Regions from separate parts of the Brevibacillus sp. NL20B1 genome, predicted to be linked through region 2. Evidence: riboswitches for the same ligand, from Rfam matches in the RefSeq annotation. Region 2 holds a riboswitch; the other holds the start of a gene.
What was found. A riboswitch is a leader RNA that binds a small molecule or an ion and turns the genes downstream of it on or off. The one in region 2 is predicted to bind lysine.

Region 1 (5,102 bases), on a different contig from region 2:
TTGATGTCAGACGTGGAAACCATTTTGATCGTGATCTCCTGCTCGGCCAGCACGCGGAACATCTCGGCGGCCACGCCCGGATTGTTCACCATGCCGGCTCCGACAATCGAGACCTTGGACAAGCCCTCTTCGCATTCCACTTTTTCAAAACCGAGCTGCTCGCGGTGGGCGTTCAGCGTATCGAGCGTCTTTTTCAAGTCGCTTCCTGCCACCGTGAAGGAAATGTTGGTCACGGCCGCGTCGTACGAGCTTTGGATGATGATATCCACGTTTACCTGGTGATCCGCCAGCGTGTTGAACAGCCGGGACAGCGTGCCTACGCGTGCAGGCATCCCCACAACCGTCACCTTTGCGACGTCTTCGTCGTGGGCGACGCCGCTAACTACTCTTCCTGTTTCCATATGCGCACCCTCCTCTACGTACGTGCCTTCTTCTGTCGTAAAGCTGGAGCGGACGACCAGCCGGACCTTGTGGGTCTTGGCTGCCTCCACCGAGCGCGGATGCAGCACGCCCGCCCCCAGGTTGGCCAGTTCGAGCATTTCATCATACGAGATGCTGTCCAGTTTGCTCGCCGTCGGAACCACACGCGGGTCGGCAGTGTAGACGCCGGCCACATCTGTGAAAATTTCGCATTTGTCCGCGTTGAGACTGGCTGCCAGCGCCACCGCGGACGTGTCCGAACCGCCGCGGCCCAGCGTGGTGATCTCGCCTGCTTCGCTGACGCCCTGAAATCCAGCCACGATGACGACCCGGCCGCGCGCCAGTTCCCTTCGGATTCGTTCCGTCTCAATATGGGTGATCCGGGCCTTGCCGTGGATCGACTCGGTCGTCACTCCCGCCTGCCAGCCCGTCAGGGAAATGGCGTCATACCCCTTTTGGTGCAGCGCCATCGCCAACAGCGCAATCGACACCTGCTCGCCAGTCGCCAGCAGCATGTCCATCTCCCGCTCCGACGGGTAGGGGGAAATCTGTTTGGCCATATCCACCAGCACGTCTGTGGACTTGCCCATTGCCGACACGACGACGACCATGTCGTGTCCAGCTTCCTTATATTGAATAATCCGGTCCGCTACTTTCATAATCCGTTCAATGGTACCTACGGAGGTGCCTCCGTATTTATGCACGATCAACCCCATGCGGCTTCTCTCCCTTTTCCTATTCAACATGTTCACATATCTCTTTGGATTCTTCTTTCATCAGGCCATCTTCTCAGGCCATCTTCGTTTCACTATTATTATTTCTCACTCTTGCAAAAAAGGCAGCGACGAGGATACACCTGTCACTGCCTGCCAGTTCGACATACCGGTTCCTCCTTCCCTTGGCCACGTGAACAGTTGAGCATGACAGAACATCCCCTGTTCCATTCTCAACCGACATCGTGAGATAGCTCTCCATCCGGCAACGGGAATTGCACGGATGACAGTCCTGCGCTTATTCAACGCAGACCCAGCACGGAGGAAGCGGGCCTTTCTCCGTACTTCGGCGAATTCCCCTTTCCCGTACCCGTCACAGATGCCCGATCTCAGGGAGGTACTCATGGTTTTCGCGCCTCTACCTCACTCCTAACGGGAAGTGAGGCTTGTTATGCTGTTTGTATGGGATTATACCACGTGTACGAAGGCGGTTCAATCAGAAATTTCATTAAAGTTTGCAGCATCATGGTAAAGTCCGTGCCTGTACGAGCCGTAACTTCTGTCATAGCCCTTATTGCCAGATGATACCGAAAATTGTATATTATTTCTCAATTTCATAGATTTCATGTTGGGGGTATGTGAATGAAGACGATCGGCCTGATTGGAGGAATGAGTTGGGAATCGTCGCTCGAATACTATCGGTTGATCAACCAGCTCGTCAAAGAGCGCCTGGGCGGCCTGCACTCCGCCTGCTGCATCATGTACAGCGTCGACTTTGCACAGATCGAGGCGTTTCAGCGTGAGGGGCGCTGGGACGACGCCGGTGCAGCGCTTGCACATGCGGCAAAGGCGCTGGAACGGGCGGGAGCCGACTTCATCGTGCTCTGCACCAACACCATGCACAACAACGCGGAGGCGATTGAACAAGCGGTGACAATTCCCCTGCTGCACATCGTCGACGCCACGGCAGAGCGGATTGTTCAGCGCGGAATTCGGCGCGTTGGCCTGCTGGGCACCCGTTACACCATGGAATTTCCCTTCTACCGCGAACGGATGCGCCGATACGGAGTAGAAGTGCTGGTGCCGGACGAGCCTGACCGCGCCATCGTCAACCGCATTATTTTTGAAGAGTTGTGCCTGGGAAACGTATTGCCAAAGTCCAAGCAGGAGTACCTGCGGGTAATGGACGGCCTCGTTCGCCGCGGAGCGGAGGGCGTCATCCTCGGCTGCACGGAAATCACTCTGCTGATCAAACCGGAGGATATGCTTGTGCCGCTGTTTGACTCCACACGCATCCACGCGGAGGAAGCCGTGACGCGGGCTCTTGGATGACACACGTAAAAAAGGCTGATGCCCGCACTCGTCAGGCGTCAGCCTTTTTGTCTGTTTCGCCGGATGCTCCGTTTGCATCCCCGTCCGCCTGTTGTCGCAGGTGGCGCAGGATCTCTCGGGCCAGCTTGTCGCCGATGCCGATCTGCCGGAAGTCTTCCACGGTCGCTTCACGCATTTTTTTCAGCGAGCCAAAATGCTGGAACAACAGCTTGCGCCGCTTTTCGCCAACACCGGGAATCTCGTCCAGCCGTGACGATAGCATCGTCTTGCTGCGCGCCTGCCGGTGAAATGTGATGGCAAAACGGTGCACCTCGTCCTGAATTCGCTGCAGCAGGTAAAACTCGTAGCTGTCCCGGCGAAGCTCCACCGGCTCCGGCGGATCGCCGTAGAGCAACTGCGCGGTCCGGTGCTTTTCGTCCTTGGCCAGGCCGCAGACGGGGATGTAGAGACCCAGCTCGTTTTCCAGCACGTCCATCGCCGCGCTGATCTGCCCCTTGCCGCCGTCGATGACGATGAGATCGGGCAGCGGCTGGCTTTCCTTCAGCAGGCGGGTGTAGCGGCGGCGAATCACTTCCCGCATCGCCCCGTAGTCGTCCGGCCCCTCGACGCTTTTGATCTTGAATTTGCGGTACTCTTTCTTGTCCGGCCGGCCATCGGTAAAGACCACCATCGCTGACACCGGTGTCGTGCCCTGAATGTTGGAGTTGTCAAATGCCTCGATGCGGTGCGGCGTGCCAATCCCAAGGATGTGCCCCAGATTGTGCACCGCCTGGATCGTCCGCGCATCGTCCTTGGACATCAGCGCAAATTTTTCCTGCAGGGCAATCCGCGCGTTTTCGGACGCCATCTGCACCAGTTCCCGCTTTTTCCCTCGCTTGGGCGCGTACACCTTGACGCCCAGCCACCCCGCCAGCAACTCCGGCTCGCTTCGTTCCGGCAGCAAAATCTCCTTGGGCAGCGCGTTTTGCTTGTCGTAGTAAAACTGGGTGACGTAGGACATGAAATCTTCCGTCTCGTCGCCGTAATACGGGAACGACGTCGTCTCCCGTTCGATCATCTTGCCCTGCCGCATGTAAAAGATCTGGATGCACATCCAGCCCTTGTCGACAGCAAAGCCGATGATGTCCCGGTCCACCGTGTCGGTAAACGTCACCTTCTGTTTTTCCATCACGGCTTCGATGCTGCGGATTTGGTCGCGAAGCTCCTTGGCGCGTTCAAACTCCATGTTTTCCGCTGCCTGCAGCATCTTTTCCGTCAGCTCCTGCTTGACCGCCTCGTGGCCGCCGTCGAGAAAACGGCAGATCTCTTCCACCAGCCGCTGATTCTCTTCCGCAGGCACCTCGTGAACACAGGGAGCCAAACACTGCCCCAGGTGGTAGTACAGACACACCTGCTTCGGCAGCGTTTTGCACTTCCGCAACGGGTAGAGGCGATCCAGCAGCTTTTTCACTTCGGATGCCGCTCCCGCATTGGCGTAGGGACCAAAATAGCGCGCCTTGTCCTTGACCACCTTGCGGGTGATTTCCAGGCGCGGATGTTTTTCATTGGTGACCTTGATGTACGGATAGGTTTTGTCGTCCTTCAGCATTACATTGTAGCGCGGATTGTGCTGCTTGATCAGGTTGCACTCCAAAATCAGCGCTTCGATCCCCGAAGAAACGACGATGTATTCAAAATCGGCAATTTCGCTGACCAGTAATTGCGTCTTGCCGTCGTGACTGCCTACAAAGTAGGAACGGACGCGGTTTTTCAGCACTTTGGCCTTGCCCACGTAGATGATGTCTCCGTCCTTGTTTTTCATCAGGTAGCAGCCCGGCTTCTCCGGCAGGACGGCCAGCTTGTCTTTCAAGGAGCTGTTCACGGCTGCCCCCTCCTTTCTTCATATCCGGACCAACGGCCTTCCCGCGCGGGCGGGAATATACGTTCCGTCCCCATGTTACCACGTTTTGCGGCGAAACACGAGTGTTTGCGCTGGCATAAAAAAATCAGCATCCGCGCAGTGCAGATGCTGATGACGGCCCCCGCCCGGCGCAAGCGGCCAGGCAGGTGCAGATCCGTTTTCCTTACAGGTGTTTGTTCAACGTGCCCATCAGCGCATCCTTCGGTTGGAAACCGATTACCTTGTCAACCGGTTGACCGTCCTTAAACACGATCAGGGTCGGAATGGACATTACGCCGAAACGGCCGGCAGATTCCGGATTCTCATCCACGTTTACCTTTACGATTTTCAGTTTGGTCCCTACTTCACTGTCGATCTGCTCGAGTACCGGCGCGATCATTTTGCAGGGACCGCACCACGGAGCCCAGAAATCAACCAGGACAGTGCCGCCTTGCTCCACTTCCTGGGAAAAGGTCTGGTCGGTTGCATTCACAATTGCCATGGTATCGTTACCTCCTTTCTATACGGTACGCCAAAAGGTTCCATACGCCCTACAGTATATCATTCTCCACCGGAAATGACTACAACGGACGACACTTTGCCGCGCTTTCCCCGTTAGTCTGTCCGAAATCGCCGCTCTCTATTGTCCCAAGTGCTTCAGGCGGTTGATTTCCCGCTCGTGGTCGCACACTTTGCGGTGCAGCAGGTCAAAATCGGATTTCAGCAGTTGATAATGCCGTTCCAGGCGGTCAAAGCGG
Region 2 (5,102 bases):
GGCAGAGGCCACATCCGCTGCTCCTACGCCACTTCCCTGGATCAGCTTGGGAAGGCGCTGGAACGGATGGGGCGGTTCGTGCAGCGACTGTCGTAAAAAAGGAAAGGCCGGGGGTTCCCCGGCCTTTGCTATACCGATTAGTTGGATATTGTAGATTCGTCCGTGGAGAGATCCACTTCCCGCAGCGGCACCACTTTCGTCTTTTTCACGGCTTTGTAGCCGAGCCAGACGATCAAAAACAGCGGCAGGCCGATGTACGAGACGAGAATGCCGTTCCAATCGATCGTCTCCCCGGTGAAGGCGGTGTAGTTTTGGCCGAGGATGACGAAACAGCAGACGACGAATGCGAAAATCGGGCCAAACGGGAACCACTTCGCCCGGTACGGCAGTTCGTTCAAATCGCGGCCTTGGGCTGCAAACGCTTTGCGGAAGCGGTAGTGGCTGATTGCGATGCCCAGCCAGGCAATAAACCCGGACATCCCCGAGGCGTTGAGCAGCCAGATGTAGACAGTCCCGTCGCCAAACAGGGAGGCGAGAAACGCAAACATCCCGATGCTGGCAGTCAGCAGCAGCGCATTAACCGGAACGCCCCGCTTGTTTACCTTGCTGAACAGCTTGGGCGCCTTTCCTTCCTTGGCCAGCGTCCACAGCATGCGGGTGGAGGCGTACATGCCGGAGTTGCCCGCCGACAGGACGGAGGTCAGGATGACGGCGTTCATGACGGATGCGGCAAAGGCGAGTCCGGCTTTTTGGAACACCAGCGTAAACGGGCTGATCGCGATGTTCTCGATGTCGCCGTTGACCAGGTTGGGGTTGTCGTACGGGATCAACAGCCCAATCACGAAGATCGCCAGGATGTAGAACAGCAGGATGCGCCAAAACACCTGCTTGATCGCTTTCGGCACGTTTTTGGCAGGGTTTTCGCTTTCACCCGCAGCGATCCCGACCAGCTCCGTCCCCTGGAAGGAGAAGCCGGCGATCATGAAGACGCCGAGCATCGCCATGAAGCCGCCGTTGAACGGTGCATCGCCGACGGTAAAGTTGCGGAAGCCGACTGCTTCACCGCCCATGATGCCCAAGATCATCAGCAGGCCGATGACGATGAAGATGATTACGGTCGCTACCTTGATGAGGGAAAACCAGTATTCCGATTCGCCGTATCCTTTTACAGACAAATAATTCAGACCAAACATAAGCGCGAGGAACAGGGCGCTCCACAAGATGGACGGCGTGTCGGGGAACCAGTATTTCATGATCAAGGCCCCGGCTGACAGCTCGACGGCGATGGTGATGGCCCAGTTGTACCAGTAGTTCCACCCCAGCGCAAAGCCGAGGGACGGATCGACGAACTTCGTCGCGTAGGTGGAAAATGAACCGGAGACGGGGAGAAACGCCGCCATCTCGCCCAAACTGGTCATCAGGAAGTAGACCATCAGGCTGATGGCCGCGTAGGCGACGAGTGCGCCGCCCGGACCGGCGGAGTGGATGGAGCCGCCGCTCGCCAAAAACAGCCCCGTGCCGATGGAGCCGCCAATGGCGATCATGGTCAGATGTCGGGCCTTGAGGCCCCGCTGCAGTTGATTGGATTCCATGAGTGCTTGCACGACCTTTCTACAAAGATAGTCAGAAGGAAGGTCGGACATAAAAAATACCGCCCCAACGAACAGGGCGGTACTGTTACATCCCCACCAAGCCTTCGTTGAAGATAGCACATCACGTTTGCCCGGCTCGCAAACGTGACAGTTCTGCCCCTTTCGAGTACAGCCCCAGCCCGTGTGCCCAGAGAATGCACAGCGGACTTCGGCGGCTTTTCCCTCCTCTGGAGTCATCGATCTTCTCTGGATCTCGTGCCAGAATCATATAAAAGCCGCGACCTCTATCCCCATCGCATGTGATGAGGATAATCTGTGAAGTTTTGTTACGGTTCAAGTATATAGAAAATCGCGGCAAAATCAAGCACTAAAAACTGTAAGAGGTCGTTTTGCATACAAAGCGATTAGCTGAAATGATTTTTTATTGAAGAACATGCATAAGAACAGCCATGAGATATTCATTTTTTACAAGCTTTCTGATGAAATAAAACGGCTGCCCCAACATCACAACAAAAGCAAGGTAAGCGGGGGAAGGACTCCTTCACTCAAAACTATTTTCCGCATACCTATTTATTTACGTTTGGGACCCAGTAATTTCCTTCATTCTAGACTGACTTGTCCGAAAAATTCGATCATTTTCGTTGACAGATAGAAAAGAAACTGGTTATACTGGAAGAAACACTGATCGGATAGCATATTTTCCCATACGGTTAGGCGGAGAAACGGAGAAACCCTTACCCGTAAACACACTCCCAAAGGGGGATGTGTTTATCTACGTGAGGGTTTTTCTTTTTCCTCGGAAACTGTTTGACTATTCGATCAACAATCACAGAAAGAGGGGTCTGACACATGTTGAAAAAATGGTTGAACGTAGCAGCCACAGCCGTTTTGCTCTCCACTGTCGCCTTGGCAGGGTGCTCCTCCGGCCAGGAGGCTTCGTCCGGCAGCACACCGGCGGGAGACGGATCGGGAGGAACAAAAGAACTGGGCCCGATCGCGCTGTATTCCCCTGAGACGCCGGATATGACCAAAGAAATTGGTCTCAATTTTGAAAAGGCTTTCAAAGGGTCTTCCATCAACGTGCAGTACGCGGGGACCAACGTGCTGGTCAACCGCATGATTGCGGAAAAAGACAACCCGCAGGCGGACGTCTGGTACGGCGGCGGAGGATTCCTGCCGTTTGAAGCGGCCAAGGACAAGGACATCATCACATCGTACACGCCGGAAGCAATCAAGGATTGGCCGGAAGTGCGGGACGGCATCAAGCTCCGCGACAAGGACTGGAAGTGGATCGGCGCGGAAGTGTTCGTGCTCGGCTTTGCCTACAACAGCGACCTGGTGAAGCCGGAAGAGGCGCCGAAAAACTGGGACGACCTGCTTGACCCCAAATGGAAGGGCAAAATCCAGATGCCCAACCCCGCCGCGTCCGGCACCGCCACCCTCACTGTGCTGAGTCAACTGATGGCCCGCGGCGAAGAGCAGGGCTGGGACTACTTCAAAAAATTGGTGGAACAGATGAGCGCCATGCCCGACTCCGGCTCCGCACCTTCCAAAGCAGTAGCCAAAGGGGAGGCGCACATTGCGATCGCCTTTGACTTCATGGTGTACGAAATGAAGGCCAAGGGGGAGAAAATCGATTTCATCGTGCCGGACAAGACGCCGGTCATCGTCAACCCGGTGTCGCTCGTAAAAGACGGCCCGAATCCTGATGGCGGCAAGGCGCTGATCGACTACCTGCTGTCCAAGGAAGGGCAGCAAACGCTGGCCAACTGGTACCACATCCCGATCTCCAAAGACGTGGAGTCGAAAACGCCGCTTACCCTGGAGAAAGTCATCCCGCACGCGCAGGAGCTGGACATCGACTGGGTCGTGAGCAACTACGACCGGGTGCGCAACGAGTGGCGGCAAAAATTCCAGTAAGGAGGCTCTTGCATGGGGTCGGTTCGAATCGAGCACTTGCACAAGCAATTCAACGGAATCACCGCTTTGGAAGACGTCAATCTGGAGATTCGCGAAGGCGAATTCTTCGCTCTGCTAGGGCCATCCGGCTGCGGCAAAACGACGACCATGCGCTGTGTGGCCGGTTTTGAAAGCCCCACCTCAGGAAAGATTTTCATCGGGGAGCGGGATGTAAGCCACGTGCCCGCCAACCAGCGGAACTGCGGCATGGTGTTTCAAAGCTACGCGCTGTTTCCCCATCTCAGCGTATTTGAAAACGTCGCCTACAGCCTGCAGGTGCGCCGCTTTTACCAGGGCGGCCTGGGCACGAAGCTGTCCGTGCTGGCCCACATGCTCAACCGCAAGCTGGGGAAAGTGGACAAGGAGATCGAACAAAAGGTGCGTGACGCCCTTGACTTCGTCGAGCTTGGCCACCTCGCCGACCGACTGCCCGGACAGCTTTCGGGCGGCCAGCAGCAGCGCGTGGCGCTGGCCCGGGCGCTGATCATGGAGCCGGCCGTCCTGCTGATGGATGAGCCTCTGTCCAACCTGGACAAGAAGCTGCGCAACAGCATGCGCGTCACGATTCGGCGCATCCAGCAGAAAGTGGGGATCACGACGATTTTCGTGACGCACGACCAGGAAGAAGCGATGAGCATGGCCGACCGCGTGGCGGTGATGCAGGGCGGCAAACTGGTGCAGGTGGACACGCCCACGTCCCTGTACAGCCAGCCAGCCTCCACGTTTGTCGCCGATTTCGTCGGCTCGTCCAACATCTTTAAAGCGACGGTGAAGGAGTCCGGCGAGGCGGGCACGGTGCTGCAGCTCGTCGGCGACGGAATCATCCGCTCCGCGTTTTCGACCAACCGCAGCGAAGTGGACGTGATTATTCGGCCGGAAAGCATCCGTCTGTTTGCAGACGAGGCGCAGGCGGATGCGGGAGACAACCTGCTGGAAGGCACGATCTTGATGTCCACCTATCTGGGAGCGACCATCCGCTACGACGTGCAGGTGGGGCAGCTGCAGATGGAAGTGGACAAAACCTTTGAAGCGGGCAGCCCGGTGCTGCCAGCGGGGACGAACGTGAAGCTGGCAATCGATCCGAATGTCGTGGTGATCTTATGAAACAGCGGTACTCTTTTGCCCTCAGCGGCTTTACCGTGCTGAAATGGTTGATGTATCTTTTTTTCCTCGTGTTTTTGCTGGTCCCGCTGTTTTCCATCCTGCTCGTCAGCCTGACCGGAGAGCCGGTCAACCTGTTTGGCAGCCTGACCAGTCAAAAAATCTTGATGTCCACGCTGAAGAAGCTCTCCAACCTGTCGCTGGACGCGTACTCGTCGCTGGTGGAAGGCACCGGGTACTTTGCCGCGCTGATGAACAGCCTGAAGCTGAGCACGGGGGTGGCGCTGCTGGTGACGGTGTTGGTGCTGCCGATCGCCTACGCCTTCGCCCGCACCACCATGCCGTGGAAACCGTTCTTCGCCGCGCTCTGCACCATCCCGCTGGTGGTGCCGACGTTCATCTCCTCCTACGCGTTTACGCTGATGTTCGGCAAGACCGGGTGGGTCAACC

Region 1: another riboswitch for lysine. It lies ahead of KDN35_RS10980 (aspartate kinase); the one in region 2 lies ahead of KDN35_RS15830 (amino acid permease).

Annotation. Positions count from the first base shown of each region.
Region 1 covers NZ_JAGTPT010000013.1:94,402-99,503, reverse strand. Annotated here, with positions in the region: gene KDN35_RS10980 (aspartate kinase) at 1-1,136, opposite strand, end outside; lysine riboswitch at 1,377-1,562, opposite strand; gene KDN35_RS10975 (aspartate/glutamate racemase family protein) at 1,776-2,465, shown strand; gene uvrC (excinuclease ABC subunit UvrC) at 2,497-4,326, opposite strand; gene trxA (thioredoxin) at 4,529-4,846, opposite strand; gene KDN35_RS10960 (hypothetical protein) at 4,985-5,102, opposite strand, start outside.
Region 2 covers NZ_JAGTPT010000025.1:53,930-59,031, forward strand. Annotated here, with positions in the region: gene KDN35_RS15825 (aminotransferase) at 1-96, shown strand, start outside; gene KDN35_RS15830 (amino acid permease) at 138-1,592, opposite strand; lysine riboswitch at 1,699-1,887, opposite strand; gene KDN35_RS15835 (extracellular solute-binding protein) at 2,442-3,512, shown strand; gene KDN35_RS15840 (ABC transporter ATP-binding protein) at 3,525-4,655, shown strand; gene KDN35_RS15845 (ABC transporter permease) at 4,691-5,102, shown strand, end outside.